Regions from separate parts of the Streptomyces sp. NPDC020875 genome, predicted to be linked through region 3. Evidence: riboswitches for the same ligand, from Rfam matches in the RefSeq annotation. Region 3 holds a riboswitch; each other region holds the start of a gene.

The links. Region 3 has a riboswitch for cyclic di-AMP ahead of AB0G74_RS21115 (C40 family peptidase). Riboswitches for the same ligand answer to the same signal wherever they lie in the genome.
Region 1: it holds a riboswitch for cyclic di-AMP, as region 3 does, so the genes downstream of both, AB0G74_RS25675 (LysM peptidoglycan-binding domain-containing M23 family metallopeptidase) here and AB0G74_RS21115 (C40 family peptidase) in region 3, are expected to answer to the same signal.
Region 2: it holds a riboswitch for cyclic di-AMP, as region 3 does, so the genes downstream of both, AB0G74_RS10010 (M23 family metallopeptidase) here and AB0G74_RS21115 (C40 family peptidase) in region 3, are expected to answer to the same signal.

Annotation. Positions count from the first base shown of each region.
Region 1 covers NZ_JBFADP010000049.1:27,056-37,623, reverse strand. Annotated here, with positions in the region: gene shc (squalene--hopene cyclase) at 1-1,378, shown strand, start outside; gene AB0G74_RS25705 (1-hydroxy-2-methyl-2-butenyl 4-diphosphate reductase) at 1,378-2,031, shown strand; gene hpnH (adenosyl-hopene transferase HpnH) at 2,037-3,059, shown strand; gene AB0G74_RS25695 (aspartate aminotransferase family protein) at 3,289-4,719, shown strand; gene AB0G74_RS25690 (XRE family transcriptional regulator) at 4,809-5,444, shown strand; gene AB0G74_RS25685 (DUF6126 family protein) at 5,590-5,769, shown strand; gene AB0G74_RS25680 (tyrosine-protein phosphatase) at 5,807-6,619, opposite strand; cyclic di-AMP (ydaO/yuaA leader) riboswitch at 7,087-7,246, shown strand; gene AB0G74_RS25675 (LysM peptidoglycan-binding domain-containing M23 family metallopeptidase) at 7,252-8,232, shown strand; gene AB0G74_RS25670 (SGNH/GDSL hydrolase family protein) at 8,426-9,226, shown strand; gene AB0G74_RS25665 (tyrosinase family protein) at 9,306-10,130, opposite strand; gene AB0G74_RS25660 (tyrosinase cofactor) at 10,147-10,545, opposite strand.
Region 2 covers NZ_JBFADP010000013.1:93,974-104,541, forward strand. Annotated here, with positions in the region: gene AB0G74_RS09985 (sensor histidine kinase) at 1-577, opposite strand, end outside; gene AB0G74_RS09990 (GTP-binding protein) at 972-2,327, shown strand; gene AB0G74_RS09995 (DNA topoisomerase IV subunit A) at 2,404-4,854, opposite strand; gene AB0G74_RS10000 (pitrilysin family protein) at 5,143-6,495, shown strand; gene AB0G74_RS10005 (pitrilysin family protein) at 6,492-7,889, shown strand; cyclic di-AMP (ydaO/yuaA leader) riboswitch at 8,338-8,502, shown strand; gene AB0G74_RS10010 (M23 family metallopeptidase) at 8,514-9,341, shown strand; gene AB0G74_RS10015 (GntR family transcriptional regulator) at 9,622-10,368, shown strand.
Region 3 covers NZ_JBFADP010000036.1:24-9,254, reverse strand. Annotated here, with positions in the region: gene AB0G74_RS21150 (hypothetical protein) at 1-216, opposite strand, end outside; gene AB0G74_RS21145 (class I SAM-dependent methyltransferase) at 278-1,009, opposite strand; gene bioD (dethiobiotin synthase) at 1,456-2,208, opposite strand; gene AB0G74_RS21135 (adenosylmethionine--8-amino-7-oxononanoate transaminase) at 2,217-3,515, opposite strand; gene bioB (biotin synthase BioB) at 3,508-4,806, opposite strand; gene AB0G74_RS21125 (8-amino-7-oxononanoate synthase) at 5,035-6,225, shown strand; gene AB0G74_RS21120 (ATP-binding protein) at 6,484-6,978, shown strand; gene AB0G74_RS21115 (C40 family peptidase) at 7,088-7,567, opposite strand; cyclic di-AMP (ydaO/yuaA leader) riboswitch at 7,571-7,732, opposite strand; gene AB0G74_RS21110 (hypothetical protein) at 8,081-8,401, opposite strand; gene AB0G74_RS21105 (ATP-dependent Clp protease proteolytic subunit) at 8,398-9,033, opposite strand.

The DNA of each region.
Region 1 (10,568 bases), on a different contig from region 3:
CCCCCGGGTGCCCAGTCCGCCCCGGCGCCTGGCGCCCCCGCACACCTGGGGCGGTCTCTTCCAGCGCGCGGACCGGATGCTGCACCGCTACCACCGGCTGGCCGTGCGGCCGCTGCGGGAGGCCGCGATCAAGGAGGCGTCGCGGTGGATCGTGGAGCGGCAGGAGAAGGACGGCTGCTGGGGCGGGATCCAGCCGCCCGCCGTCTACTCCCTGATCGCCCTCCATCTGCTGGGCTACGACCTGGACCACCCCGTGATGAAGGCCGGTCTGGAGTCGCTGGACCGGTTCGCGGTCTGGGACGCCACGGAGACCGGCGCGCCGGTCCGGATGATCGAGGCGTGCCAGTCCCCGGTATGGGACACCTGTCTCGCCACCATCGCCCTCGCCGACGCCGGGCTCCCGGCCGACCATCCGGCGCTGGTCCGGGCCGCCGACTGGATGCTCGGCGAGGAGGTCGTCAGGACCGGTGACTGGCTGGTGCGGCGGCCGGGCCTGCCCCCGGGCGGCTGGGCGTTCGAGTTCCACAACGACGTCTACCCCGATATCGACGACACCGCCGAGGTGATCCTGGCGCTGCGCCGGGTCCGGCATCCCGATCCGGCCCGGGTCGACGCGGCGGTGGCCAGGGCCGGGCGGTGGACCCTCGGCATGCAGTCCCGGGACGGTGCCTGGGGCGCCTTCGACGCCGACAACACCAGCCCCTTCCCCAACCGGCTGCCGTTCTGCGACTTCGGCGAGGTGATCGACCCGCCGTCGGCCGATGTCACCGCGCACGTGGTGGAGATGCTGGCGTACGAGGGCCGGGCGAACCACCCCAGGGCCCGGCGCGGCATCGACTGGCTGCTCTCCCACCAGGAGCCCAGCGGCGCCTGGTTCGGCCGGTGGGGCGTCAATCACCTCTACGGCACCGGTTCCGTGGTCCCGGCCCTGATCGCCGCCGGGATCCCGGCGTCCCATCCGGCGGTCCGGCGGGCCGTCGCGTGGCTGCGGTCCGTCCAGAACCCGGACGGCGGCTGGGGCGAGGACCTGCGCTCGTACGACCACGACGACTGGGTCGGCAAGGGCGCATCGACCGCCTCCCAGACCGGCTGGGCGCTGCTGGCGCTGCTGGCGGCGGGGGAGCGGGAGAGCGAGTCCGTGGCGCGCGGGGTGCGCTGGCTGGCCGGGACCCAGCGGGAGGACGGCGGCTGGGACGAGCCGTACTTCACCGGTACCGGCTTCCCCTGGGACTTCTCGATCAACTACCACCTGTACCGGCAGGTGTTCCCGCTGACCGCCCTGGGGCGCTATCTCCACGGCGAGCCGGTCCCGGGCCGGGCGGCCACCGGCGCGCGGCCGGTGACGGCCGGTGCCCCGACCGGCGGCGAGGGGAGCTGATGGCCCGCCCGGCGGCCCCGGAAGGCCCCGGGGCGCCGCTGCTGATCGCCTGTGCGCTCGGCATCGAGCGGCTGGCCCTGCGCGGCGGCGACCACGGGGGCGCCCGGGGCCCGGTGACCGTACTGCGGACCCGGATGGGCCCGGTCAACGCGGAACGCGCGGTCCGGGCCGCGTTGGACGGCGGCCCGCTGCGGGACGCCGCCGTGGTGGCGTCCGGGTTCTGCGCCGGTCTCGCCGCCGGGATGCACCCCGGTGATCTGGTGATCGCCGACGAGACCAGGATCGACGGCACGGCGACGCCCTGTACGGATACCGCCCGGCTGGCCGACGCGGTCGCCAGGGCCCTGCCGGGCCGCCGGGTGCACACCGGCCCGCTGACCGGATCCGACCATGTCGTCCGGGGCCCCGAGCGGGCCGAACTGCGGGCCACCGGCGCGATCGCCGTCGACATGGAGTCGGCGGCCACCCTGCGGGGCGCGCTGGCGGCCGGGCCCCGTCCGGTTGCCGCCGTCCGGGTGGTCGTGGACGCCCCGGAGCATGAACTAGTCCGTATTGGCACGGTACGCGGTGGAATATCAGCCATCCGTGTTCTTCGTGCCGTACTTCCCGCTTTTCATGAATGGCACCGTTCTTTGTCGCTCCCCAGGAGGTGAGCCAGATGGTCATGCCGCTCCGTCAGTCCATCAGGGTCGGGACCTATCTCTTCGAACAGAAGCTCCGCCGGCGGGAGAAGTTCCCCCTCATCGTCGAGTTGGAGCCGCTCTACGCCTGCAATCTCAAGTGCGAGGGCTGCGGCAAGATCCAGCACCCGGCCGGGGTGCTCAAGCAGCGGATGCCGGTCGCCCAGGCCGTCGGGGCGGTCCTGGAGTCCGGTGCCCCGATGGTCTCCATCGCGGGCGGCGAACCGCTGATGCATCCGCAGATCGACGAGATCGTCCGGCAGTTGGTGGCCCGCCGGAAGTACGTCTTCCTCTGCACCAACGCCCTGCTGCTCCGGAAGAAGATCGAGAAGTTCACCCCCTCCCGCTACTTCGCCTTCGCCGTGCACATCGACGGACTGCGCGAACGGCACGACGAGTCCGTGGCCAAGGAGGGGGTGTTCGACGAGGCCGTGGCGGCGATCGAGGAGGCCAAGCGGCGCGGCTTCCGGGTCACCACCAACTCCACCTTCTTCAACACCGACACCCCGCAGACCGTGATCGAGGTCCTGAACTACCTCAATGACGACCTCCGGGTCGACGAGATGATGATCTCCCCGGCCTACGCCTACGAGAAGGCGCCCGACCAGGAGCACTTTCTCGGCGTCGAACAGACCCGGGAGCTGTTCCGCAAGGCGTTCTCCGGCGGCAACCGGGCCCGCTGGCGGCTCAATCACTCCCCGCTCTTCCTCGACTTCCTCGAAGGCAAGGCGGACTTCCCCTGCACCGCCTGGGCGATCCCCAACTACTCCCTCTTCGGCTGGCAGCGGCCCTGCTATCTGATGAGCGACGGATACGTCCCCAGCTACCGCCAGCTGATTGAGGAGACCGACTGGGAGAAGTACGGCCGGGGCAAGGACCCGCGGTGCGCCAACTGCATGGCCCACTGCGGCTACGAACCGACCGCCGTCCTGGCCACCATGGGCTCCCTCAAGGAGTCGCTGCGGGCCGCCCGGGAGACCGTCACCGGCAACCGGGGCTGACCGGCACACCCGCCCCGGGCCCGGGTGGCCCGGAGCGGCGGGTGGCGGCGGGACCGGCGTACGGCCCGTACCCCCGCCGCCACCGCCGACCGGACCGCCGTACGCCGACAGGACGGCCGTGCCGACCCGGGGCGGACACCCGGACCGGATCCGGCCGGGACCGAACGACACCGGGACCGGCGCGCGCCGCGCCGACACCGCACCGGCAGCCGAGGAGAGCCGAAACGACATGACCCAGCCACCGCAGCACCGGACGGCCGCCGACCCCCCGCACCCGGACGGCGGCTTCGACCTGAACCGGCTGCTCGCCGAACGCGGGGGCGAGCGATACGCCCTGCACACCCGGCACCTCAACCACCAACTGCCCCGGATGCTCCGTACCATCGGCTTCGACCGGGTCTACGAACGCGCCGAAGGCGCCTACTTCTGGGACGCCGACGGCCACGACTATCTCGATATGCTCGCGGGCTTCGGCGTGATGGGCCTCGGCCGCCACCACCCCGTCGTCCGCAAGGCCCTGCACGACGTACTCGACGCGTCCCTGGCCGACCTCACCCGCTTCGACTGCCAGCCGCTGCCCGGACTGCTCGCCGAGCGACTGCTCGCGTACAGCCCCCATCTGGACCGGGTGTTCTTCTCCAACAGCGGTACGGAAGCCGTGGAGACGGCGCTGAAATTCGCCCGCTGCGCCACCGGCAGACCCAGGGTCCTCTACTGCGACCACGCCTTCCACGGGCTGACCACCGGCTCCCTCTCCGTCAACGGCGAGGCGGGCTTCCGCGACGGCTTCGCCCCGCTCCTCCCCGACACCGCCGTCCCCCTCGGCGACCTCGACGCGCTGAAGCGGGAGCTGCGCCGGGGCGATGTGGCCGCCCTCGTGGTGGAACCCGTCCAGGGCAAGGGCGTGTACGAGGCCCCGCCCGGCTATCTGCCGGCCGCCGCGGAACTGCTCCACCGGCACAAGGCGCTGCTGATCGCCGACGAGGTGCAGACCGGCCTCGGCCGGACCGGCGACTTCTACGCCCATCAGCACGAACCCGGGGTAGAACCCGATCTGATCTGTGTCGCCAAGGCGCTCTCCGGCGGCTACGTCCCGGTCGGCGCCACCCTCGGCAAGGACTGGATCTTCCAGAAGGTCTACTCCGCCATGGACCGGGTCCTGGTGCACTCCGCGAGCTTCGGCTCCAACGCCCAGGCCATGGCCGCCGGGCTCGCGGTGCTCTCGGTGATCGAGGACGAGAAGCTGGTGGCCAGGGCCCGGACCACCGGCGATCTGCTGCGTACCCGGCTGGCCGGGCTGGTGGACCGGTACGAGTTCCTGGCCGATGTCCGCGGCCGGGGCCTGATGACCGGGATCGAATTCGGCCGCCCCTCGTCGCTCGCCCTGCGGGGCCGCTGGGCGATGCTCCAGACCGCCCGCAAGGGACTCTTCGCTCAGATGGTGGTGGTACCGCTGCTGCACAAGCACCGGATCCTCACCCAGGTCTCCGGCGATCATCTGGAAGTGATCAAGCTGATTCCGCCACTGATCATCGGCGAGCCGGAGGTGGACCGCTTCGTCACCGCCTTCACTGCGGTCATGGACGAGGCCCACAGCGGGGGCGGATTGCTCTGGGACTTCGGGAAAACCCTGGTCAAACAGGCCATGGCACAGCGCTGACCATCAGTTCGAAGGCCATACGTCCGAGAAGTTTTTGCCTCTGGGGCAAGAAAGTTGCCTCAGAGGCATTTTCCTGGCGCAATGGACTCATGCAGAGTCCTCCCGGGGGCCACCCCCCGGACCCCCGATCCACGGCGCCCGGCGGGCCGCCGGACGAGCCGGAGTCGCTGCCCGACGTGGCGCCCAGGCTCCGCGATCTGCGCCGCAGGCGCGGACTGACCCTGGAGGCCGCGGCCCATCGCGCGGGGCTCTCGCCCGCGCATCTCTCCCGGCTGGAGACCGGCCGGCGCCAGCCGTCGCTGCCGATGCTGCTCGGTCTCGCCAGGATCTACGGTACGACAGTCTCCGAGCTGCTGGGGGAGTCGTCGCCGGAGCACGACCCGGTGATCAGGGCCGGGAGCCGGGAGCCGTCCCAGGCCGACGGGTGGACGTACCACCAGGTCGGCGGGCCGGGCCGGGCGATGCAGTCGCTACGGCTGATCGTGCCCTACGGCGCCCAGGGCGAGCTGGTCCGCCAGCACCCCGGCGAGGAGTGGCTCTATGTCCTCGACGGCCGGGTCCGGCTGTCGCTCGGCGACACCGTGCACGAGCTGGGACCCGGTGACAGCGCGCACTACGACTCCCTCACCCCGCACCGGATCACCGCCGCGACCAGGGACGGAGCAGAGATGATCTTCGTCCATACGCTGCTCCAGAGCCCCGATATCTTCCATCCGCACTTCTGACGGCGCCCCGTGCCGGTCCGGCTTCGCCGCCCGGCCCCCGACGACCGTCAGAACCGCCCGACCGGTCCCGGTGACCGGCCGGGAACCCCTCCCGGCCCGGCCGGGGGACAGCCCCGGCCCCGGGCCGGAGAAAGCAGAGGCCGTCATGGTCGAGAACCCCACCGCGGGCGAGGGTGCGGCACTCCCCGCCGACCGTCCCGTCCGGGAGCGCAAGGAGGAGGGCAAGTTCCCCAAGGGGATCTGGATCCGGCTCTTCGCCTATCTCGTCGCCGGACATGTCTTCGCGGGCTTCCTCTATCTCCTCTTCGAGGTCGGCGCGAAGTAGTCGCGGGCCCCGGTCGGGGGCGCCGCCGCGCCGCCGGTCAGGCCGTGGTGAGCAGCCGCTCCCGCAGCCGGTCCCGGGTCTCCGGGGCCAGGCCCAGCCCCCGGGACAGATACTCCTCGGTCCCGCCCCAGGTCGAGTCGATGGTGTCGAAAGCGGCCCGCAGATACGCCGGACGCGCGTCGAACAGCGGGCTCAGCAGCTCCATCACCTCGCCGGACGTCCCGGCGGGCGCGTCGTCGGCCCGCCGGACCAGATAGCGGCGGTGCGGGTCGTTGGACTTCAGATAGTCGGCCTCGATCGCCTCCCGCTCCACCCCGACCGCCAGCAGCGCCACCGCGATCGAAAGACCCGCCCGGTCCTTGCCCGCCGCGCAGTGCATCAAGGCCGGGACGCTGTCCTCGGCCAGGGCCCTCAGGACCCGCCCGTGCTCGCCGGTCCGGCCCGTGATCAGGGTCCGGTACGACTCCACCATCCGGTCCGCCGCCCGGCCGTCCGCCAGCAGGGACCGCAGCTGGGGCAGATCGCCCCGGTGGACCACCTGCCAGAACTCGGCGCCGTCGGCCGGATCGCTCAGCGGCAGATTGAGATTCCGCACCCCCGGCAGGGTCACGTCCGGGCCCTCGATCCGGATGTCGGCCGCGTTGCGGAAGTCGAAGATCGTATGGAGGCCGAGACCGGCGAGGAAGGCGGTGTCGCTTCCGGTGGCATGAGCCAGATGGCCGCTGCGGTAGAGCCGTCCGTGGCGCACCGTCCGCCCGTCGCCGGTCGGCATGCCGCCGACGTCGCGGAAGTTGCGGACCCCGGCCAGCTCGGGCTCGGTGGACGGAACCTGCGGCACCTGCTGCGTCACTGAGGGCTCCCTGAGGCGTCACTGCCGTCGGCCCGGACGCCGACGGTGGCGTGAACCCGACGATACGACATCGGTTCCGTCGGGCGATCTTCTTGTCGGACCGGTCCTGAGTGGTGCCGCGAGGGTGCCGGAGCCGGGCCGGAGAACGGCCGAACCGGCAGAGGATCGTAGGGTTCTGTCCGTATTCATGCCCAATAGGTGCTTCGTCGAACATGCCCCGCCTCATGGGTAGATGGGCGCTCCTCATGAGCAGGATCACAATCGTGACGTTGTGTGGCGGGGGCCGCCGGGCGGGACGCCCCCGGCGGTGGGGAGTTGGCCCGGGGGTCTCCACGGAGGGTGACCGGCTCCGGCGCCCCCGCAAGATCGACCCCGGTCGCTGCCGTACCGCTTGGCTTGTTCCTGGCGACATGGCCGGTTTACGGTCGCCGAACTCCGGACGGACCGCCGAATCCTGCCGCCGCCCGGACTTTCCTTCACCCGAACCACGTGGCAGGAGCGGGGGACCCAGGTAGTACGCCGATCCGGGCGACCGGACGGCTCGGGGTGAAGCCGTGCCCGACGGGCGCGGCCGGGCAACTCCAGCCCGAACCCGACAGCTCACCTCGCAGGCGCCGGAGAGGAAACGCGCCATGCCCGGAAAGGGTAAGCACCGCCGTCCCCGGACGACGGTCATCACACGCGGCATCGTCGCCGCCGGTACCGGCGGAGCCGCCATCGCCCTGCCCCTGATCGGGGCCACCGGCGCCCACGCCGCCGAACCCGCCGCCCCGGTGACCGCCGCCGTCGCCCCGGCCGCCCAGGTGACCCCGGCCGCCGCCGAGAAGACCGCCGCCGGAGCCACGACCTATGTCGTCGTCGCCGGTGACCACCTGTCCAAGATCGCCGTCGAGCGCGATGTCGAGGGCGGCTGGCAGCAGCTGTACGCCGACAACCGTACGGCCGTCGGCGACGACCCGTCCCTGATCCACCCCGGTCTGAAGCTCACCCTGAACGGCGAGGGTGCCGAGCGCCCGCAGTCCGGGACCGGCGAGAAGCCGGCGAAGGCCGAGAAGAAGGCGGAGACCGGCAAGGCCGACCGCGCCTCCCGCGACGGCGCCCGGGCCACCGCCCCGGCCCCCGCCGCCGAGCCCGCCCCGGCGAAGCAGGCCGCCCCGGCCGCCGAGCCCGCCGCCGCGGAGCCCGCCCCCGAGTCCGCCCCGGCCACCGGCGGCTGGTCCGCCCCGGTCGACGGCGCCGTCAGCACCCCGTACCGCGCCTCCGGCGCCATGTGGTCCAGCGGCTACCACACCGGTGTCGACTTCGCGGTGCCCACCGGGACCGGCATCAAGTCCATCGGCCCCGGCACCGTCGTCTCCGCCGGCTGGGCCGGCGCGTACGGCAACGAGGTCGTCATCAAGCACACCGACGGCACCTACTCGCAGTACGCCCATCTCTCCTCCCTCTCCGTCGCCGCGGGCCAGACCGTCAGCGGCGGACAGCAGATCGGCCTCGCCGGTTCCACCGGCAACTCCAGCGGCCCGCATCTGCACCTGGAGGTCCGTACCGGACCGGGCTACGGCTCCGACATCGACCCCGTCGCCCATCTGCGGAGCCACGGCGTCAACCTCTGAGCCCGCCGAGCGCGTTGAACCCGGCTCGTCCCGCGCCCCGGACCGCCCGTCCGGAGCGGCCACCGCGTCCCCCACGACACCCCTGTCGTGGGGGACGCGGTGTATTCCCGGCCGGTCGCGGGATCACGGTGTGATAGATCACGGCCCGTCAACCCCTCCCTACGGTCGCGTAGGTCACATCCCCGAGGGGAGGATGGTTGCCGTGGCAGACGATTCGAGCACAGTGATGACCGGCGGGATCGGGTCGTACGCGGCGATCGGTGACAGCTTCACCGAGGGCGTGGGGGACCCGGGACCCGATGGAACCTACGTCGGCTGGGCGGACCGCTTCGCGGTACTGCTCGCCGACCGCGTACCGGAAGGCACCTTCCGGTACGCCAATCTGGCCGTACGCGGCCGACTCCTCGACCAGATCGTGGCGGAGCAGGTGCCCAGGGCGCGGGCGCTCGCCCCGGACCTGGTGTCGTTCTGCGCCGGGGGCAATGACATCATCCGCCCGGGCAGCGACCCGGACGACGTGGCGGAGCGGTTCGAACGGGCCGTCGCCGAACTGACCGGGGCCGTCGGCACCGTCCTGGTCACCACCGGCTTCGACACCCGTGACATCCCGGTACTGCGCCATCTGCGCGGCAAGATCGCGACCTATACGGCTCATGTCCGGGCCATCGCCGACCGCTACGACTGTCCGGTGCTGGACCTGTGGTCGCTCCGGTCCGTGCAGGACCGCCGGGCCTGGGACCCCGACCGGCTCCATCTGTCGCCGGAGGGGCATACCCGGGTCGCCCTGCGGGCGGGTCAGGTACTGGGGCTCGACATCCCGGCCGACCCCGACCAGCCGTGGCCGCCGACCCCGCTGCGGGGCACGCTGGAGGTACGGCGCGACGACATCCACTGGGCCCGGGAGTATCTGGCGCCGTGGATCGGGCGGCGACTGCGGGGCGAGAGCTCCGGCGACCATGTGGAGGCCAAGCGGCCCGATCTGCTGCCGCTGTGACGCCGTGTCCGAGGGCCCGCCCGTACCGGGAGCGGGCCCTCGGACACGGTCATCCCGTCATCCGGTCACGCCGGGACCGTCAGGCGTAGGTGTACCACTGGGTGTGGTCCAGCAGGCTGGCCGGTGTGGTGTTGGTCCACGGCGCCATGTTCTCGTTGAGGGCGACCGCCCCCGTGGTGCTGGTGCTGGGCAGGTACTCGGCGCTGGTCGGGTGGAGCGCGTGCCAGTCGGCCCAGAGCTTGTCGACATAGGCGTGGTGCAGCCAGAACACCGGGTCGTTGGGGGACGTGGCGCCCTCCATATGACCCCGGACCCAGCTGTGGACCCGGTTGTGCATGCTGTAGTAGCCGTCCGTGCCCTCCAGCCGGGCCCGGAAGCCCGTCGAACCGTCCCGGAACGGGGCGGAGTCGTAGGTGGTCAGGGTCAGCGCGTCGGCGACCTGCGCCGCGGTGGGCAGGGTCGGTACGAAGAACCCGAGGGCGCGCCGGAGGTACACCCCGGTGTCGACCCCGACGGTGATGTTCCACTTGCCGCCGGAGTGGGCGAACGGGCCGTCCATGACCTGATCGTCCTGGGCACGGCCGGTGCCGCCGAGGAAGTCCGGGGCCCAGAGCGACGAGGAGGCCGTGTTGTCGACCGTCCAGTCCCAGTAGGGGATCGACACCGTCGGGTCGACCTTCTGCAGTTCGGACTCGAAGTCGATCAAGTACTTGCGGTGCCAGGGCAGGAACGACGCGCCGAAGTGGCCCACGTAGACGCTGGTGTTCATATCGAGGGCGAAGCGGAGCCGGTGGGCCTCGACGAACTGGTCGTAGACGCCTATTCGCTTCACCTCCAGCACGGCGTCGGTGAACTTCTTCTTCTCGGCGGTGGTGAGGCTCGCCTGGTTCTTCCGTACGGTCATCTCAGGGGCTCCCGGCTCAGACGGCGGACATGAACGGCACGACCTGGGCGCCCTTGAGGCTCTCGACCGCGGCCCGCGCGGCGTCGAGCGGGGTCTTGAACCGTGAGTAGTGGTTGATCGCGCTGCTCCAGCCGAACTTGTCGTGCTTCATGATGTGGAGCTCACGGCCGTCGATCAGAACCCGGTAGCCGCCGTGGGCGGCATGGGACTTGGCGGCGTGTCCCTCGGCGGGCAGCCCCTGGATCCGGCGGCCCTGGAAGACCTCGTCGAAGGAGCCGAGTCCCTTGGCGACGTCGTGCGAGCCGTGGCCGCCGGAGGAACCGACGGCGGTCGCGGTGGCGACCCCGATCAGTGCCGTGCCCGCGGCGGCGCCTGCGGCGGCCCCGATGACCTGGCGTCGGGTGAATCTGGACATGACGAAACGACCTCCTGGAATGG
Region 2 (10,568 bases), on a different contig from region 3:
CCCCGCCCGCATAGGCCACTAGGCCGGGGATCGCCGAGAACAGCCGGTCGCGGACGCTGTCGTACTCGATACCGACGGAGACCGCGCCCACGATCTCGCCATCGTTGTTCCGCAGCGGTACCTTGCCGCGGGCCGAGCGGCCGAGTGTGCCGCTGTCGATCTCCATCACCTCGCGCCCGGCGAGCGGGGCACTGGGGTCGGTGGAGACGACATAGCCGATCTCCTCCCGGGAGGTATGCGACCAGCGGACTCCGCTCAACCCCATGACGACGATGTACTCGGCGCCGGTGGCCTTGCGGATCCGCTCCGCCTCGGCCTGGATCGGGCCGTCGACGGTGGGACGGCTGGTGGTGAGCAGCTCCGCGATCTCCGGAGAGGCGGTGGTCTGCGCGATCGCCAGGGCCCGGCGCATCGCCTGGTCGTCCAGCTGGGCACTGAGCGGGGCCAGGAAGAGGCCGGTGGCCAGGATCGTGACCCCGGTGGCGATCAACAGCTGCATCAGCAGGACCTGCGAAAACACCCGCTGGGGCCAGCCGAGGCGGCGCCGACGGGGCGGCGGGGGCAGGTCGATGCTCATGGAAAGAAACGGTACGGGGCGGGGGGCCTTTCCGGAAACGTAACTCTGCGTCACCGATTTCGGGGCCGGTGACGGGGCCGGTGGCCGGTGGGCGGGGTGGTCCCGGGCGGATTCGCCCCCGTCCCGCCTCCTATGCTGGGCGGCCGGGACGGGCTCGGTGGGCCGGACCGCCGGGGCCGCCGGGTCGGGATCCCGCTGCCCGGGAGCGGGCCCCGCCCCGTCCTGGAGAGGGCCCGGCCCGTCCGGGCCACCCGGGGTCCGGGCCGTCATGGTCCGGGGCTGCTGACGAGACCGTTGCCGCTCCCTGCGGGGAGTGGGAGAAAGCGCAGGTGACCGGCGCGTGAGTGCGATCGATCCGAGCGACCTGATCGATCCGGGGAGTGCGGCCGAGGCCGTGGCCCCGCCGACTGGGGCGGGAGGGATTCCCGTACTGGTGCTCGCCGGGTTCCTCGGTTCGGGGAAGACGACCCTGCTCAATCATCTGCTGCGGGGCTCCCGGGGCACCCGGATCGGGGCGATCGTCAATGACTTCGGTTCGATCGAGATCGATGCCATGACCGTCGCCGGACAGCTCGGTGACTCCACGGTCTCCCTGGGCAACGGCTGTCTCTGCTGTGCGGTCGACGCGACCGAGCTGGATGTCTTCCTCGACCGGCTCACCCGGCCCGAGGCCCGGCTCGATGTGATCGTGATCGAGGCCAGTGGGCTGGCGGAGCCGCAGGAACTGGTGCGGATGCTGCTCGCCAGCGACAACCGGCGGATCGTCTACGGGGGGCTGGTGGAGGTCGTGGACGCGGCCGAGTTCCCGGCGACCCGGGAGCGGCATCCGGAGCTGGACCGTCATCTGGGCGTCGCCGATCTGGTGGTGCTCAACAAGACCGACCGGGTCGCGGCGGCGGAGTCGGCCCGGCTGCGGCAGACCATCGCCCCCCTGCTGGGGCGCGGGGCGGTCGTGGTGGAGGCGGTACACGGGCGGGTCGACCCCGAGCTGTTCTTCGAGCGCCGCCCGGCCGCCGAGCGGGTCGGCCAGCTCGCCTTCGACGATCTCGTCGCCGAGGAGGAGGCCCGGGACGGCCGGGGCGGCGATCACGGGACGCATCTGCACGCCGCCTACGAGTCCCTCTCCTTCACGGCCCGCGAGCCGCTGCACCCCCGGCGGCTGCTGGATCTGCTGGACTCCCGTCCCGCAGGCCTCTACCGGATCAAGGGCTTTGTGGACTTCGGGCCCGCCGACCCCGAGCACCGGTACACGGTCCATGCCGTGGGGCGTTTCCTCCGGTTCGTTCCCGAGCCCTGGCCCCGGGGTGCCGAGCGGCTGACCCAGCTGGTGCTGATCGGCTCCGGTATCGACGGCCCGGCGCTGGAGCGGGGGCTTGCCGCCGCCCGGACCACGGACCGGGACCCGGCCCCGGACGAGACCAGTATGTGGGGCGTGCTGCGGTACGTACCGGCGCCGGTGGACTCCTCGGACGGCGAAGGCGACGACGAAGACGAAGAGGCGGAGGGCCGGTCGGAGGACGGGTGGGCGGAGCCTTCCGGCGACTCCTTCGCGGGCGGCCGTGCAGGGGACTACGGAGGCGATGACGAGTCCGGCGGCTACGAGGATCCGCCCGCCGGCTTCGAAGAGCCCTGGCCCGACGCGTATGAAGCACTGGACGAAGTACCGGATGAAGCACCGGACGCGGAGCCGGAGAGCCCTGGAGGCCCCGAGGGGCTCGGCGTAAGGGTCCCCGGGCCCCGGGGCGCGTAGGAATCAGGGGCACCGGGCGGCAAAACGGCGCCGGGGGCGGCGATCCCGATGGAACACCGCCCCCGGCGCCGGAGGCTCAGCGGAGCGGGCCCGCCAGGACCGCGACCGCGGAGGTGCCGGGGGTGCCCGAGCCGTCGCGGCGCGGATCCGGGTCCGGCAGTTCGGCGGGCGCGCCGTTCTTCTGCGAGGCGAGCGCCGGGGCGCCGCCCGCCCAGGCCAGCAGCAGTACGTCCTCGCCCTTCAGGAACCGCTGGCAGCGGACTCCGCCCGTCGCCCGGCCCTTGCGGGGGTACTGGTCGAACGGGGTCAGCTTGACCGTACTGAACGAGTCGTCCAGCGCGCCGGTCGACCCGGCGGCCGTGAAGACCACCGCGTCCTCGGCCGGGTCGACGGCGGTGAAGGAGAGCACCCGGGCGTCCTGGCCCAGCTTGATCCCGGCCATGCCGCCCGCGGCCCGGCCCTGCGGCCGGACCTGCGACGCCTGGAAGCGGAGCAGCTGGGCGTCGGAGGCGATGAAGACCAGGTCCTCCTCGCCGGTGCGCAGCTCCCTGCCGCCGACGATCCGGTCGCCGTCCCTGAGGGCCATCACCTCCAGCTCGTCCTTGTTCGCCGGATAGTCCGGCACGACCCGCTTGACCACGCCCTGGAGGGTGCCGAGGGCGAGTCCGGGCGAGTCCTCGGCGAGCGTCGTCAGACAGATCACGCTCTCCCCGGCCGCCAGCGACAGGAACTCGGCGAGCGGCGCGCCTCCCGACAGGTTCGGCGCGGACGCGGTCGGCGGAAGCTGCGGCAGATCGATCACGGCGAGCCGCAGCAGTCGTCCGGCGGACGTCACCACACCCACATCGGCCCGCGCGGTCGCCAGAACGGCGGAGACGATCAGGTCGTGCTTGGTCCGCCGCCCACCCGGCTCGGGGAGCGGATCGCCGGTCGCGGTCCTGGCCAGCAGCCCCGTCGAGGAGAGCAGGACCCGGCAGGGGTCGTCCGCGACCTCCAGCGGCACCGCGGCGACCTGGACGGCCGCCGACTCCAGCAGGACGGTCCGCCGCTCGGTGCCGTACTTCTTGGCCACCGCCGCCAGTTCGGCGGAGACCATCTTGCGCAGCTCGGCGTCGGAATCCAGGATCCGGGTCAGCTCCTCGATCTCGGCCGTCAGCCGGTCCCGCTCGGACTCCAGCTCGATCCGGTCGAACTTGGTGAGCCGCCGCAGCGGGGTGTCGAGGATGTACTGCGTCTGGATGTCGGAGAGGGAGAAGCGGTCCATCAGGCGTTCCTTGGCCTGGGCCGAGTTCTCGCTGGAGCGGATCAGCCGGATGACCTCGTCGATGTCGACGAGGGCGACCAGCAGGCCCTCCACCAGGTGCAGCCGGTCGCGCCGCTTGCCCCGGCGGAACTCGCTGCGCCGCCGCACCACGGTGAAGCGGTGGTCGAGATAGACCTCCAGCAGCTCCTTCAGCCCCAGGGTCAGCGGCTGGCCGTCGACCAGGGCCACATTGTTGATACCGAAGGACTCCTCCATCGGCGTCAGCTTGTAGAGCTGTTCGAGGACGGCCTCCGGCACGAAGCCGTTCTTGATCTCGATGACCAGCCGCAGGCCGTGGGCGCGGTCGGTGAGGTCCTTGACGTCCGCGATGCCCTGGAGCTTCTTCGCGTTCACCAGGTCCTTGATCTTGGCGATCACCTTCTCCGGGCCGACCGTGAACGGCAGTTCCGTGACGATCAGGCCCTTGCGCCGGGGGGTGACGTCCTCCACGGTCGCGGTGGCCCTGATCTTGAAGGTGCCGCGGCCCTTCTCGTAGGCGTCGCGGACGCCCGCCAGTCCCACGATCCGGCCGCCGGTGGGCAGGTCGGGCCCGGGGACGAACCGCATCAGGGTCTCCAGGTCGGCGCCCGGATGACGGATCAGATGACGGGCCGCGGCGACGACCTCGCCCAGGTTGTGCGGCGGCATGTTGGTCGCCATGCCGACCGCGATCCCGGAGGCGCCGTTGACCAGCAGATTGGGGTACGCGGCGGGGAGCGCCACCGGCTCCCGCTCCTGGCCGTCGTAGTTGGGGGTGAAGTCGACCGTGTCCTCGTCGATGGACTCGGTCATCAACGATGTGGCGTCCGCCATCCGGCACTCGGTGTACCGCATGGCGGCCGGGGGGTCGTCGTTGCCGAGAGAGCCGAAGTTCCCGTGGCCGTCGACGAGGGGGAGCCGCATGGAGAACGGCTGCGCCATCCGGACCAGCGCGTCGTAGATGGACTGGTCTCCGTGGGGGTGGAGCCGGCCCATCACCTCGCCGACGACCCGGGCGCACTTGACGTACCCCCGGTCGGGGCGGAGCCCCATCTCGTTCATCTGGAAGACGATGCGGCGCTGGACCGGCTTCATGCCGTCCCGGGCGTCGGGCAGCGCACGGGAGTAGATGACCGAGTACGCGTACTCGAGGAAGGAGCCCTGCATCTCGTCGACGACGTCGATATCGAGGATCCGCTCCTCGAAATCATCGGGCGGCGGGGTTTTGGTGCTGCGGCGGGCCATCGCGGCTCCTGCTCCTTCACGGCCGGGCGGGGATCTGACGCCGACCATTGTGGACCGTGGCACCGACAACCCCGACCACCGGCCGTCGAACACGCCCGCGGCCCCCGGCCCGTCCGGCGGTCCGGGGCGTCCGCCGGGCGCACCCCGGGGCACGCCCGCGCACCGGGACTTCGCCCAGCGCGAACCCCGAAGGCGCCCGGAACTTCGCCAGGTGTCAGCCCGCTTGCATACAGTGGCAGTCCTGGGGGGACCAGCAACAGCAGCGCGATCGAAGGGACGTACATGCCCATGGGTCACACGGCCACAGAGCAGGCCGGTTCGGGCGGCCTCACAGCGACGGAGCACCGCCTGGCGAACGGCCTGCGCGTGGTGCTCTCCGAGGACCATCTGACCCCGGTCGCCGCGGTCTGTCTCTGGTACGACGTGGGCTCGCGCCACGAGGTCGCGGGCCGTACCGGCCTGGCCCACCTCTTCGAGCACCTGATGTTCCAGGGGTCGAAGCAGGTGCAGGGGAACGGTCACTTCGAACTGGTGCAGGGCGCGGGCGGCTCCCTCAACGGCACCACCAGCTTCGAGCGCACCAACTACTTCGAGACGATGCCCGCCCACGAGCTGGAGCTGGCGCTCTGGCTGGAGGCCGACCGGATGGGCTCCCTGCTGGCCGCCCTCGACGACGAGTCGATGGAGAACCAGCGGGACGTGGTGAAGAACGAGCGCCGCCAGCGGTACGACAACGTGCCGTACGGCACCGCGTTCGAGAAGCTGACGGCCCTCGCGTACCCGGAGGGCCATCCTTACCACCACACGCCGATCGGCTCCATGGCCGATCTGGACGCGGCGACCCTGGAGGACGCCCGCGCGTTCTTCCGTACCTACTACGCGCCGAACAACGCGGTGCTGTCGGTCGTCGGGGACATCGACCCCGAGCGGACCCTGGCCTGGGTGGAGAAGTACTTCGGCTCGATCCCCGGCCACGACGGCAAGCAGCCGCCGCGCGACGGGTCGCTGCCGGACGTCATGGGGCGGCAGCTCCGCGAGGTCGTCGAGGAGGACGTCCCGGCCCGTGCCCTGATGGCGGCCTACCGGCTGCCGCACGACGGCACCCGCGAGTGCGACGCCGTCGACGTGGCGCTGACCGTGCTCGGCGGCGGTGAATCGTCCCGGCTGCACAACCGGCTGGTCCGCCGGGACCAGACCGCCGTCGCGGCCGGGTTCGGACTGCTGCGGCTGGCGGGGGCCCCGTCGCTGGGCTGGCTGGACGTGAAGACGTCCGGCGGGGTCGAGGTGGCCGGGATCGAGGCGGCCGTCGACGAGGAGCTGGCCCGGTTCGCCGCCGAGGGGCCGACGCCGGAGGAGATGGAGCGGGCCCAGGCCCAGCTGGAGCGGGAGTGGCTGGACCGGCTCGGTACGGTCGCGGGCCGCGCCGACGAACTCTGCCGGTACGCGGTGCTCTTCGGCGACCCGCAGCTGGCGCTCACCGCCGTCGGGCGGGTGCTCTCGGTCACCGCCGACGAGGTCCGCGAGGTGGCCGCTGCCCGGCTGCGCCCGGACAACCGGGCCGTGCTGGTGTACGAGCCGGTGCCCGGCGCCGACGCGGAGAACGAGACCGACCACGACGCAGAAGAGGGGGCGGACAAGTGACCGACGCCGCCGAGCCGCTGACCACGATGGACTTCCACCCCCGGCCCGCCTCCGGGGTGCCCACCCCCTGGGCGTTCCCCGCCCCGGACCGCGGCACGCTCCCCAACGGGCTGACCGTGCTCCGCTGCCACCGCCCCGGCCAGCAGGTGGTGGCCGTGGAGATCAACCTCGACGCCCCGCTCGGAGCCGAGCCCGAAGGGCTCGACGGGGTCGCCACGATCATGGCCCGGGCCCTGTCGGAGGGGACCGACAAGCGGTCCGCCGAGGAGTTCGCGGCCGAGCTGGAGCGCTGCGGCGCGACCCTCGACGCCCATGCCGACCACCCCGGCGTCCGGGTGTCGCTGGAGGTGCCGGTCTCCCGGCTGCCGAAGGCCCTCGGGCTGCTCGCGGAGGCGCTGCGCGGTCCCGCCTTCGACGACGGAGAGGTCAAGCGGCTGGTCCGGAACCGGCTGGACGAGATCCCGCACGAGCAGGCCAACCCGGGCCGCCGCGCGGCCAAGGAGCTGTACCGCCGGCTCTTCCCGGCCGGGCTGCGGATGTCCCGCCCCCGGCAGGGGACGGAGGAGACGGTGGCCCGGATCGACTCCGCCGCCGTCCGGGCCTTCTACGAGGCCCATGTCCGGCCCGCCACCGCCACGGCGGTCGTGGTCGGCGATCTGACCGGGATCGACCTGGACGCCGTCCTCGCCGACACCCTCGGCGCCTGGCAGGGCGACGGGGCCGAGCCCCGGGCCCGGGAGGAGATCTCCGCCGACGACACGGGTCGGATCGTGATCGTGGACCGGCCGGGCGCCGTCCAGACCCAGCTGCTGATCGGGCGGATCGGGGCGGACCGGCACGACCGGGTGTGGCCCGCGCAGGTGCTCGGCACGTACTGCCTCGGCGGCACCCTCACCTCCCGGCTCGACCGGGTGCTGCGCGAGGAGAAGGGGTACACGTACGGCGTCCGGGCCTTCGCCCAGGTGCTGTGCTCCGCCCCCGACGGCTCGGGCGCGTCCCTGCTGGGCATCAGCGGCTCCGTTGACACACCCAACACGGGCCCGGCGCTGGCCGATCTGTGGACGGTGCTGCGGACCCTGGCGGCCGAGGGGCTGACGGACGACGAGCGCGATGTCGCCGTACAGAACCTGGTGGGGGTCGCGCCGCTGCGGTACGAGACGGCGGCGTCGGTCGCGGGCACGCTCGCCGACCAGGTGGAGCAGCACCTCCCGGACGACTTCCAGGGGCAGTTGTACGCCCGGCTGGCGCAGACCGGGACGGTGGAGGCGACCGCGGCGGTCGTCAGCGCGTTCCCCGTCGACCGGCTGGTGACCGTACTGGTCGGTGACGCGGCCGAGATCGAGGGCGCCGTCAGGGAGCTGGGGATCGGGGACGTCACCGTCGTCAAGGGCTGAACCGGCGGCCCGGCGGCGGAATCCGGGCCGACGGACAGCCGGACAGACCAATAAGACGGACCGACCGGCCCCGGTCCCGTACGCGCGCATCCGCGTACGGGACCGGGGCCGTGTCGTGCCCGTACGGAACCGGTGCCCGGTGCTTTCGTACGGGCACGGGGCGCGAGGGGCCGCCGGGAACGGGCCCGGGCCGTCCGGGCGGCGGGACCACCCGGGCCGGGGGCGGAAACCGGCCGGAGGGATCCGGCCGGGGGTGCAGACGGGCCGAACGGGTAACCGAAGTACGGCCGTCGCCCCCCGCCGCCCCGTCAGCTGTCCGTTTTGATGGGAAGTTGACCGACACGTGCTGTGGCATGAGCAACAAAGAGGGCTGTTTGTTTGGTGATCGACACGCGCCGCGCCTAGCGTCGGTCCGGCTGTTCGCAGGCAGGCGCCGCAACCGCGGCACGGACAGCCATCGCCGAGTCCCCGTCAGGCGCGAGCCCAGGGGAGCCGGGGACCCATGTTCCCCTTGGGGTGAATCGGAACCTTCGCAGCCCGCGGAGGAACCGTAGGAGACCTTCCTCTTCTCCGAACCCGTCAGCTAACCCGGTAGGCGAGAAGGAAGGAAAGGACCAGCCTTTCATGGCGTTCGCCCGATCCCACGGGAAGCACCGTGCCCCGAGCCGTGTGACGCGCCGCAGCGCGAGCCTCGCCGGAGCCGCGACCCTCGCCACCACCGGCGTCATCGGCACCTTCGCCGCCCCCGCGTTCGCCTCCGACAACGACGGCCGCGACCAGGGCCCCGAGACGGGCGGTCTGAGCGCCGAGGACACCGGCTCCATCCAGATCCTGGCCGCCGACGACACCGGCTCCCTGCGGACGCTCTCCGGCCCCGACACCCTCGCCTCCCAGGTCGCCGACCAGGCGCACGCCCAGAAGCAGGAGGCGAACGCCCGCGCAGAGGCGGAGGCCGAGGCCAAGAGGCAGGCGGAGGAGCGGGCCAAGGCGGAGCGCGAGGCCCGGGAGCGGGCGGCCCGCGAGGCGGAGCGCAAGCGGCTCCTCAACACCTGGACGTCGCCGGTCGCCGGTTCCGAGGTCACCACCTCGTACCGGGCCAACAGCTCCCTCTGGTCCTCCGGCAGCCACACCGGTATCGACTTCCACGCCTCCACGGGTACGAAGATCGTGTCCGTGGGCGCGGGCACGGTCGTCGAAGCGGGCTGGGGCGGCGCGTACGGCTACAACGTCGTGATCCAGATGCGCGACGGCTCCTACACGCAGTACGCCCATCTGTCGTCCCTCTCGGTCGCTGCGGGCGCGAGCGTGATGCCCGGCCAGGAGATCGGCCGCGCGGGCTCCACCGGCAACTCGACCGGCGCCCACCTCCACTTCGAGGTCCGGACCGGAGCGGAGTACGGCTCCGACGTCGACCCCGTCTCCTATCTGCGGGGCAAGGGCGTCAAGATCTGACACCCCCCGCCCCGGCGGACACCGCCCCCGGTCCGTCCGGGCGGGCTGTCCCCCTGTTCCTCCCGTGCCCCGGCGCCCCGCGCGCCGGGGCACGCGGCGTTCCCGGCCCCGCCCCGGCCGCGCGATACCGTACGGGCCGCCGCCGTACGGAATCGGCCGCCCTTGGCCGAAATGAACTGCCGGGTTATCGGGAACAGTCGGAATTCCCGATCGGCTGACATAGAGTCGGCCGGGAAATAAGAACCGCAAATGATTTCCCGGACCACGGCGGAGGTGCAGTATGCGGGTTCCCGCGCATTCGGTCTGCAGGGCGATTCGCGACGACATCGTCTCCGGCGTGTTCCGGCGCGGCGAACGACTCACCGAGGAACAACTCGCCCAGCGGTACGGAGTCTCCCGGGTCCCGGTGCGCGAGGCGCTGCGGACCCTGCGGGCCGAGGGCTTCGTCACCACCCGGCGCCATGCCGGGGCGTCGGTCGCCGAGCCCACCGGCCGGGAGGCGGCCGATCTGCTGGAGATCCGTACGCTGCTCGAACCGCTGGCCGCGGCCCGGGCCGCCCGGCACCGCACGGAGGGCCATCTGCGGGTACTGCGCGGACTGGTCCGGCTGGGGCGGGAGCGGGCGGCCGGTGACGGCCGGGCGGGGGATCCGCGGGCGCTGGACGCCTGGTTCCACGACACCCTCGCCGAGGCGTCCGGCAGTCCGGGGCTGATCGCGCTGCTCACCCCGGTCCGGCGGAAGATCGCCTGGATGTACCTGGTGGAGTCGGCTCACGGACGGTCCGCCGAGTGCTGGGCCGAGCACGGGGCGATCGTGGACGCGGTGGGCCGCGGTGACGCCGAGCGGGCCCGGACCCTGACGGCCCTGCACACGGAGCGCGCCGCCGGGCTCCACCGGCTCCGCGGGCCGGGCGCCCCGGACGGCGCCCTCGAACGGCCGCCGGTCCGGGGTCGCCCGCAGGCGAGGGGGCGGTCGGCGGCGGGCACCGGCCGGGCAGCCCGGGTGGGGGTACGGGGGCCGGTCTGAGGCGATCGCGCCCCGGCCGGGAGCCGCGGCGAATCGGCACCGCCCGGCCCCGCGGGGGCGGGCGGCGGACCGCAACATTTCGGCAACACGGAATGCGACCGCATTTAACACGGCTCCCGTATAAAGGAGTCGTGCCATATTTCCGATGGCCATTCCCGATGATTCCCGGCGACGACTCGTGGCCGGGTCGGATGTTTTCG
Region 3 (9,231 bases):
CCGCCGGACCCGCTCCCGCTCCATGGAGGTACTGACGGCCCGGGCCGTCGGATCCGACTCCTGGAGGAAGTCGGCGCCGATGGACGAGAGCGTCTTCGTTCTCCGCCAGTAGATCCAGTGGCGAGCCTCCATCCACAGCAGCACCCGGTCCGCGAGCAGGGCGGCCGAGCCCGCGGCGGCCAGTCCGCCGGTCGTCCACAGCACGGTGGTCAGCACATCCGCCCAACGGACGGGCCCCGTACCGGGGTTCCCCGTTCCGCCGTCCGGACGGGAACGGTCAGCCGGGCGTCCCCGGCTCCCCGCCGGGAGCGGCGCCCCGGCCCTCCGGGCCCGGAGCCGGGAACGGACGCCGGGCCACCCCCAGCACACACGCGGACGTCGGCAGCCGCTCGCCGCCCTCGGGCACCGTCAGCCGGCGGTACGCGCCCAGGTCGAACCCCGCCTCGTCCAGCGCCGCCAGGGTGTCCCGCGAGGTGTGGCAACCTCCGAAGAGCCGGGGCCACACCGTCGCGTCCAGGGCCCGCTGCACCCGGACCATCCCCCGGGACGAGGCCGGTCCGTGCTCGAAGAACCTCAGCTCACCGCCGGGCCGCAGGACCCGGTGCAGCTCCGCGAGGGCGCGCGGGACGCTCCGTACGGAGCAGAGCACCAGCGACACCACGGCGGCGTCGAACGCCTCCGACTTCACCGGCAGCGCCTCCGCCGTCCCCGGCACCACGTCGACCGGTACACCGGCCCGCCGCGCCGCCTCCAGCGCCAGCCCCCGCAGGACCGGCTCCGGCTCGATCGCCACGACCTCCGAGACGGCCCGCGGGTAGTGCGCGAAGTTCAGACCGTTGCCCGCACCGATCTCGATCACCCGGCCGGAGAGCCCGGCGAGCAGTTCACGACGGTGGTCCACGATCCCGGCCCGGGTGTCGAGCCGGGTACTGAGGCGGGCGTAGAACCGGGAGAAGACGGGGTGGTGCACGCCGTCCCGGGACGGCGCGGACGTTCGGCGCACGGTCATCGCGGGCCTCCTCGGCGGGCGGGCGCGTCAGCCCCCATTCTCCTCCGGTTCCGGTACGGGACACCACCACGGGTCGCCCCGCGCCGGTTCGGGGCGCCGGGTCACGGCCCGGCGCCGCCCGGGCCGGGTCGTCGAAATCGCGCCCGGCCCGTGGCGCCCGGCACGCGCGTTCTCCCCCGTAGCCCTTCGGGCACGGTGAGGTCCTCCCGGGGCGGAGCCCAGAGGGCGTGCCCCCCCGGCGTTGTCGGGATGTCCCGAGTACGTCCCGTACGAGGGAAACCGCCCCCCCTGGCTCCGCCGGGGGACCCCACCGCCATCGCGACCGTACGCACCGGACGCCGCGGGCCCCGCCCTTCGGGCGGACGGCGCCATTTCGACGACACGGCCTACGGACCGGAACCGCCGCGGGACCCGCCCCTGGGCGGCCGGGGCCGCCGCCCTGCGGCCTATTCCGCGGCCGTGAAGGCCACGTCGAGGCCCGCGGTGAAGGCCGCCGCGTCCCACACCCCGCCCAGTTCCGGGGCCAGCCACCGGGCCGCGCGGTCCCGGAACACCTCGGGCGGGAGCGTGCCCGCCCCCTCGGGCACCGCGCCCAGCAGCGGCGCGTCCGCGACCACGGGGAGATCGGTCAGATTGCACCGTGCCGCCAGATCGGGGTCGTCCGGCCAGCTGCCCACGACGACCCCCAGCGGCTCGACCCCGCGGGCCCGCAGCGCCTCCGCCGTGAGCGCGACACCGTTGAGGGTGCCGAGCCCGGCGGGTGCCACGATCAGTACCGGCGCGGCCAGCAGTACGGCGACGTCTGCCAGGGTGCCGCCGTCCGGGTCGAACCGGACGAGCAGCCCGCCCGCGCCCTCCACGAGTACCAGTTCGTGTTCGACCGCCGCCTTCGCGACCGCGTCCGCGGCGTCCCGGGGCCGTACGGCCACCGCTCCCGCCCGCCGGGCGGCTGTCGCCGGAGCCAGCGGCTCCGGATAGCGCGCCAGTTCGACGCCGCGCACCGGGCCCGCCAGCCGCGCCACCTCGGCCACATCACCGGGCTCACCGGGCCCGACTCCGGTCTGGGCCGGTTTCACCACCGCCACGCTCCGCCCGCGCGCCCGCGCGAGCGCCGCGATCGCGGCCGTGACCACGGTCTTCCCGATCTCGGTGCCCGTCCCGGAGACCACCACGACCGCCGGGTCCGTACCGTTCCGCATCGCGCCCCTCATCCCGCCGTCGCCGCCGCCACGACCGCCTCGCACAGGGTGCCGAGGTCCTCGTCGTCCATCACGAACGGCGGCATCACATAGACCAGATCGTTGAACGGCCGCAGCCAGACACCGGCGCGCACCGCCGCCGCCGTGGCCGCCGCCATGTCCACCGGGTGGTCGAGCTGGACCACCCCGATCGCGCCGAGTACCCGGACGTCGGCCACCCCCGGCAGCTCCGCCGCGGGTGCCAGCCCCTCCCGCAGCGCGCCCTCGATCCGCTTGACCTCGAACGCCCAGTCCTGGTCCAGCAGCAGCCCGATCGAGGCGTACGCGATCGACGCCGCCAGCGGGTTGGCCATGAACGTGGGGCCGTGCGCCAGGACCGGGAACTCGCCCCGGGAGATCCCGTCGGCGATCCGCGGCGTGCAGAGCGTCGCCGCCATCGAGACGTAGCCGCCGGTCAGCGCCTTGCCCAGACACATCACATCGGGACAGACCCCGGCGTGCTCCGCCGCGAACAGGGTGCCCGTACGGCCGAATCCGGTCGCTATCTCGTCGAAGACCAGCAGGACGCCGTGCTCGTCGCACGCCTCCCGCAGTACCCGCAGATAGGCCGGGGAGTGGAACCGCATGCCGCCCGCGTTCTGCACCACCGGCTCCACGACGACCGCGGCCACCTCGTCGGCGTGCTCGGCCACCATCTCCCGCAGATGGTCCGCGTACGACGCGTCGTAGTCGTCGAAACCGGACGGCGGCGCGTCGGCGAACAACTGCTCGGGCAGCACCCCGGACCAGAGCCGGTGCATCCCGCCGCCGGGGTCGCAGACCGACATCGGCTGCCAGGTGTCGCCGTGATAGCCGCCGCGCCAGGTCAGCAGCCGCCGCTTCGCGGGCCGCCCGGCCGAACGCCAGTACTGGAGGCACATCTTCACCGCGACCTCGACGGAGACCGATCCCGAGTCGCTGAGAAAGACATGGCGCAGCGGCTCGGGGGTGATCTCCACCAGCCGGGTCGCGAGCCGAACGGCGGGCTCGTGGGTGAGCCCGCCGAACATCACATGGCTCATCCGGTCCAGCTGGCCGCGCGCGGCCTCGTTGAGGACGGGGTGGTTGTAGCCGTGCAGCGCCGACCACCAGGACGCCATGCCGTCGATCAGCTCACGGCGGCCGTGTACGGGCTCCGCGAGCCGCAGCCGTACGCCGGACGCGGAGGAGACGACGAGCGGGTCGGTCCGGCCGGGCATCGGGGCGTACGGATGCCAGACATGGGCCCGGTCGAGCGCCAGCAGTTCCGGGACCGGCAGCTCAGGCATTGGGGGCCACCTCGGTGCCCGCGCCCCGGCGGCGTACCGCCACCAGATCGGGGCGCGGCCGTGATCCGGCGCCGGGCGCGTCCGCCTCCGTACCGTCTCCGGCACCCCCGGCATCCCCGGCCCGCTCGGTGCCTCCGGTGTCCGCGGTCACGTCGGCTTCGGCGGACGGGCCGCAGACCGAGCCGCATCCGGCCGCCCCGCCGCAGCCACCGGCCGCCTCGCCGGTAGCGGCGGCGTCGGCCCCGGACGGCGCATGGGCGTGGGACCCGCCGCAGCCCCCGGCGGCGGCCCGGTGCGGCGGCAGTGTCGTCGTCCCGGCGCCCTCCACCTCGAACCCCGCGTCGGCGATCATCTCCAGATCGGCCCGGCCCGCCTGCCCCTCACTCGTCAAGTAGTCGCCGAGGAAGACGGAGTTGGCGAGATGGAGCGCGAGCGGCTGAAGGGTGCGCAGATGGATCTCCCGGCCCGCGGCGAGCCGTACCTCCACATCGGGGCAGACGAACCGGACCATCGCCAGGATCCGCAGACAGCGCTGCGGCGACAGATGCCACTCCTTCGCCAGCGGGGTGCCCTCGAAGGGGATCAGGAAGTTCACCGGAACGGAGTCCGGATCCAGCTCCCGCAGGGCGAAGACCACATCGACCAGGTCCTCGTCCGTCTCACCCATCCCGGCGATCAGCCCGGAGCAGGGCGAGAGCCCGGCCGTCCGCGCCCGCCCGACGGTCTCCACCCGGTCCGCGTAGGTGTGGGTGGTGGTGATGTCCGCGTAGGTCGCCTCGGAGGTGTTCAGATTGTGGTTGTACGCGTCGGCGCCAGCCGCCCGCAGCCGCTCCGCCTGCCCGTCGGAGAGCAGCCCGAGACAGGCGCAGACCTCGACGTCCTCGTTCCGTTCCTTGATCGTCTCGATGGTGCGGGAGACCCGCTCCACATCGCGGTCGGTCGGACCCCGGCCGCTCGCCACCAGACAGACCCGCTTGGCGCCGCCCGCGACCCCGGCGGCGGCCGCTTCGGACGCCTCCTCCGGCTTGAGCCAGGTGTACTTGAGGATGCCCGCGGTCGACCCCAGCCGCTGCGAGCAGTACGAGCAGTCCTCGGGACAGAGCCCCGACTTCAGATTGACGAGATAGTTGAGTTTCACCCGCCGCCCGAACCACTGGCGGCGCACCCGGCCCGCCGCGGCCACCACATCGAGTACGTCGTCGTCGGAGGTCGCCAGAACCGCCAGCGCCTCGTCCCGGGTCGGCGGCTCGCGCCGCAGCCCCTTCTCCACCAGCCTGTCGAGAAGCTCCATGGCGCCGATCCTGGCGTACCGGACTCCCCCCGGGAAAGTCGGAATCTCACAACAGACCGCCGACGAAGTGTGTGTATGACCACATGTGGAGCCGGGGCGCACCCGGTTAGCCTCTGTGAGCTGCCTACAAAACGAACTGGTCGACGGCGGACGCCGGAGCGGCGCCCGCGCGGCGGCCACGACCGCCCGGCGGCGGAACCCACGGGAACGAGCGGGGGAGCGCGACAGATGCCCGATGACCCCTTCGGCTGGCTCGACGACGAGTCCGCGCGCCGGGAGCGCGCCGGGCTGGTCCGCGCGCTCCGGCCGCGCACCGCCGACCCGGAGACGCTCGATCTCGCGGGCAACGACTATCTGGGCCTCACCCGGCACCCCGAGGTGGTGGCCGCCGCCGCTGCCGCCGCGCACCGCTGGGGCGCGGGCGCCACCGGCTCGCGGCTGGTCACCGGAAGCACCACCGCGCACGCCGCCCTGGAACGCGAACTCGCCGCGTTCTGCGGCTTCGAGGCCGCCCTCGTACTGGCCTCCGGCTACGCCGCCAATCTGGCCGCCGTCACGGCGCTCGGCGGACCGGGGTCCCTGATCGTCTCGGACGCCGCCAACCACGCCTCGATCGTCGACGGCTGCCGGCTCGCCAGGGCCGAGACCGAGATCGCCGCCCACGGCGACCCCGCGGCCGTACGGAAGATCCTCGACGCCCGCCCCCGGTACCGGGCGCTGGTCGTCACGGACGCGGTCTTCTCAGTCGACGGCGACGCGGCACCGCTGGCCGAACTCGCCGCGATCACCGCCGAACGCGGTGCGGCGCTCCTGGTGGACGACGCGCACGGGCTCGGCGTCCTCGGGCCCGGCGGGCGCGGTACGCCGTACGCCGCCGGGATCGCCGGAAACCCGGGCGTGGTGGCGACCGTGACCCTCTCCAAGTCCCTCGGCAGCCAGGGCGGCGCGGTACTCGGCCCGGCCCGGGTCATCGCCCATCTGGTCAACACCGCGCGGACGTTCATCTTCGACACCGGACTCGCCCCGGCGGCCGTGGGCGCGGCCCGGGCGTCGCTGCGGCTGCTGGCACGGGAACCGGGCCGCGCCGACCGGGTCCGCGCGGTCGCCGCCGAACTGTACGCCCGGCTCACCGGGGCGGGGCTGACCGCCGCGCGCCCCGACGCGGCGGTGGTGTCGGTACGGGCACCCTCGCCCGAGGCCGCCGTCCGCTGGGCCGCCGACTGCCGGACGGCGGGGCTCCAGGTGGGGTGCTTCCGGCCCCCGTCGGTTCCGGACGGGGTCTCCCGGCTCCGGCTGACCGCCCGGGCCGATCTCACGGACGAGCAGATCGCCGCGGCGGTCGCCACCGTGATCGGCACCGCGCCGCCCGAGGCCCTGCCTCCGGGCCGGACACCCGTCCGCCCGGCTCCGGAGCGCTGAACGGCGCACCGAGGCCGGACATTTGCGTATGGGTATGGCTAAAAACGGTCTTGCGTGGCAGAGTTCACCGCTTCGGGCGACAGTTGTCCACAGATCTTGGCGGATCGTGCCTGCGGCGGCAGGATGAGGGCAGTCCGACGCTCGGTGCCCCGCCGAAGCCGTCCGAGCGGCCCCGCCCCGGGCCGCCGGGAGCCGGGAGACCGGGACGTCGGAGGCGCGGCCGAGGCACGGCCGCGGCTGGGAAGGGACGGCGTCGCCATGGCGGATCTGCTGGAGAGTTCGATCACTCTGCCGAGCGACCCCGGGTCGGTGTCCGTGGCGCGCGGACATGTCACCGAAGTCGTCGCCGAGTGGGGGCTGCCGCCCGGTGGGGACATGGCCGACACCATCCGGCTGATCGTCTCCGAACTGACGACCAACGCCGTCCAGCACACCTTCGGCCAGTCGCCCACCTTCACCGTCGATCTGCTGCTGGAGCGCGACGAGGAGCTGAGGATCGGGGTGACGGACAGCCATCCCCGCCGGCCGCAGCGGCTGCCCGCCGCGGTCCGGCAGGACAACGGGCGGGGGATGGTCATCGTCCGCAGCCTCACCGCGCACAGCGGCGGCCGGCTGACGGTCACACCGACGCCGGACGGCGGCAAGACCGTCTGGGTCGCCCTGCCGTGGGCCCCGACGGCCCGGGACGGCGCCGACCGGAACCAGAGCCGGAACCAGGGCCGGGACCGGGGCCGCGGGCCCGGTGAGCCGTAGGCACCGGCGCTCCGCCGCCCGGGCGGCGCCGGGGCACCCAGGACGCGCGGCGGCCCCGGAGGAGGATCCCCCCCCCGGGGCCACTACGCGGCTCAGCTCCGCCGGAGCGTCACTTGACGCGCCCGTACGACACGCTCTTGGTCCAGATCTTGTCCAGCTTCACCCAGGAACCCCGCTTGGGCGAGTGCCAGATCTTCCCCTTCCCGGCATATATCCCGACGTGGTAGACCCCGCCGCTGCCGTGGAAGAAGACCAGGTCTCCGGCCTGGCGCGACTTCACCGAGATCTTGCGGGTCTTGTTGTACTGCTGCTGCGCGGTCCGCGGGAGCTTCTTCCCTGCCTGCTTGTACGAGTAGACCGTCAGCCCCGAGCAGTCGAAGCGGGACGGGCCCGCCGCGCCGTACTTGTACGGTGCCCCCTTCTTGGACGCGGCGACCTTCAGAGCCTTGCCCGCGTGCGCCGTGGCGGCGGCCTGCGCCTCCGGCGTACCGCCCGGTACGACCATCGAGGCACCGAGCGCCGCGATCGTCAGGGCGGACACGGTGCCCGCCCGGCCGAGCAGGGACGGGACGTTCATCTGCGCACTCATGCGCAACCCTTCGTCAGCCGCCTGTGAAGGATGACCTGTCGGGTTCGGGCGGACGAAGGTGCCCGGCCGCTGGCGCGGCTTCACCCCTAGGGACTTCCGGATCGATCGCTCCGGCCGTCCCGTACTGCCTGGGTCCTCCACTCCTGCCGAATGCACTTCTGTCGACCAGTCATCCGGGACAGCGGCAGGACTCGGCGTCCGCCCGGACCGCCCCGCCGAGGTGACGGGGGCTTGTCGTCCCACGGATCTTGACCCATCAAGTGCCGGATTTCGAAGCCAAAACGGCGATATGTGAGTTTCGCCACGAATGCGCCGTTCGTATGAATCGGGCCGGCGCGGCGCGCCTCCGTGGACACCCGAAGGGTCGCTCACCAGGCCGGGGATAGGACTTTCCGTTAGCGGGATCGTCGGCCCGGCGCAACTCGACCGTAGTCGTTACCCGCGGTTCGACTCCACCGATCGAGGGAGGAGTTATCCCACTCGAACGGCGGTTGACGGACGGCCGACGGGGCGTCAGTGCGACGGCGACTTCGGGATCGTGACCCGGAATGTCCGCCTTTCGCCGTCGAGTACGCGCAAAGCCTGCGCGAGAGTCGCGGTATGCAGCTCGCTCTCGCCCCGGCGATGCATCAGCGTCAGGGCGTCCCGGAGCTCGATCGCCCGCGCCACCAGCGCCTGAGCGGCCCGCAGGGCGCCGTACGTATGTTCCGAACGGGCCGGATTGATCCGGCCCACCAGATCGGCGACGGCGAGATAGGCATCGAGCAACTCCCCCTCGGCACGGGTGAGCGCGGGCAGCGGCGGAAGCTCGGGACGGGGTACGGCAGGGGTCATCGCGAGCCGCCGGGCCCAGAGCTCTTCCGGCTGCCGATCACCTGGTCCACCAGGCCGTACTCCTTCGCGCCCGCCGCGTCCAGGAAGAGATCGCGCTCCAGATCGGCCGCCACCCCCCGCTCCGTCCGGCCGGTGTGCCGGGCCAGCACCTCCGTCGCCACGGCCCGTTGGCGCAGCAACTCCCGCGCCTCGATCTCCAGATCGGACGGCATCCCCCGCATCGGCTCGTCGAGGGCGGGCTGCCGGAGCACGATCCGCGCCCCCGGCAGCGCCATCCGCTTCCCCGGCGCCCCGGCCGCGAGCAACAGGGCTGCCGCCGCGGCGACCTGGCCGATACAGGTCGTCTCCACATCGCAGGTGATCACCTGCATCGTGTCGTAGACCGCCAGCGCCGCACTGAGCGAGCCGCCGGGGGAGTTGAGGTAGAGGGCGATGTCCCGGTCCGGGTCGGCGTGTTCGAGATGGAGGAACTGGGCGATCGCGTCATTGGCCGCCGTGTCGTCCACCGGGGTGCCGATGAAGATGATCCGCTCCTCCAGCAGCTTGCTGTACGGATCCATGGTCCGGACGCCCCGACTGGTCCGCTCGGTGAGCTGGGGAAGGACATAGCGGGCGGCGGGACGGCTGGTCATGGCGTACCTCGTTCCTCGGGGCCTGTCGTCTGTAAAAAATGTACAGGACGTACAGTTCGTCAGGAGGTGTCGACCGGGAATCCCCGAACGAATCCCCTGGTCGGAGCGGAGATTTCGCCCTCGGCGAGCGGCGGCGGCCGACCCGGTTCGCGTACGGCCCCGGCGGGGGGGGGGGGGGCGGCGGCCCGCGGCGGCGGG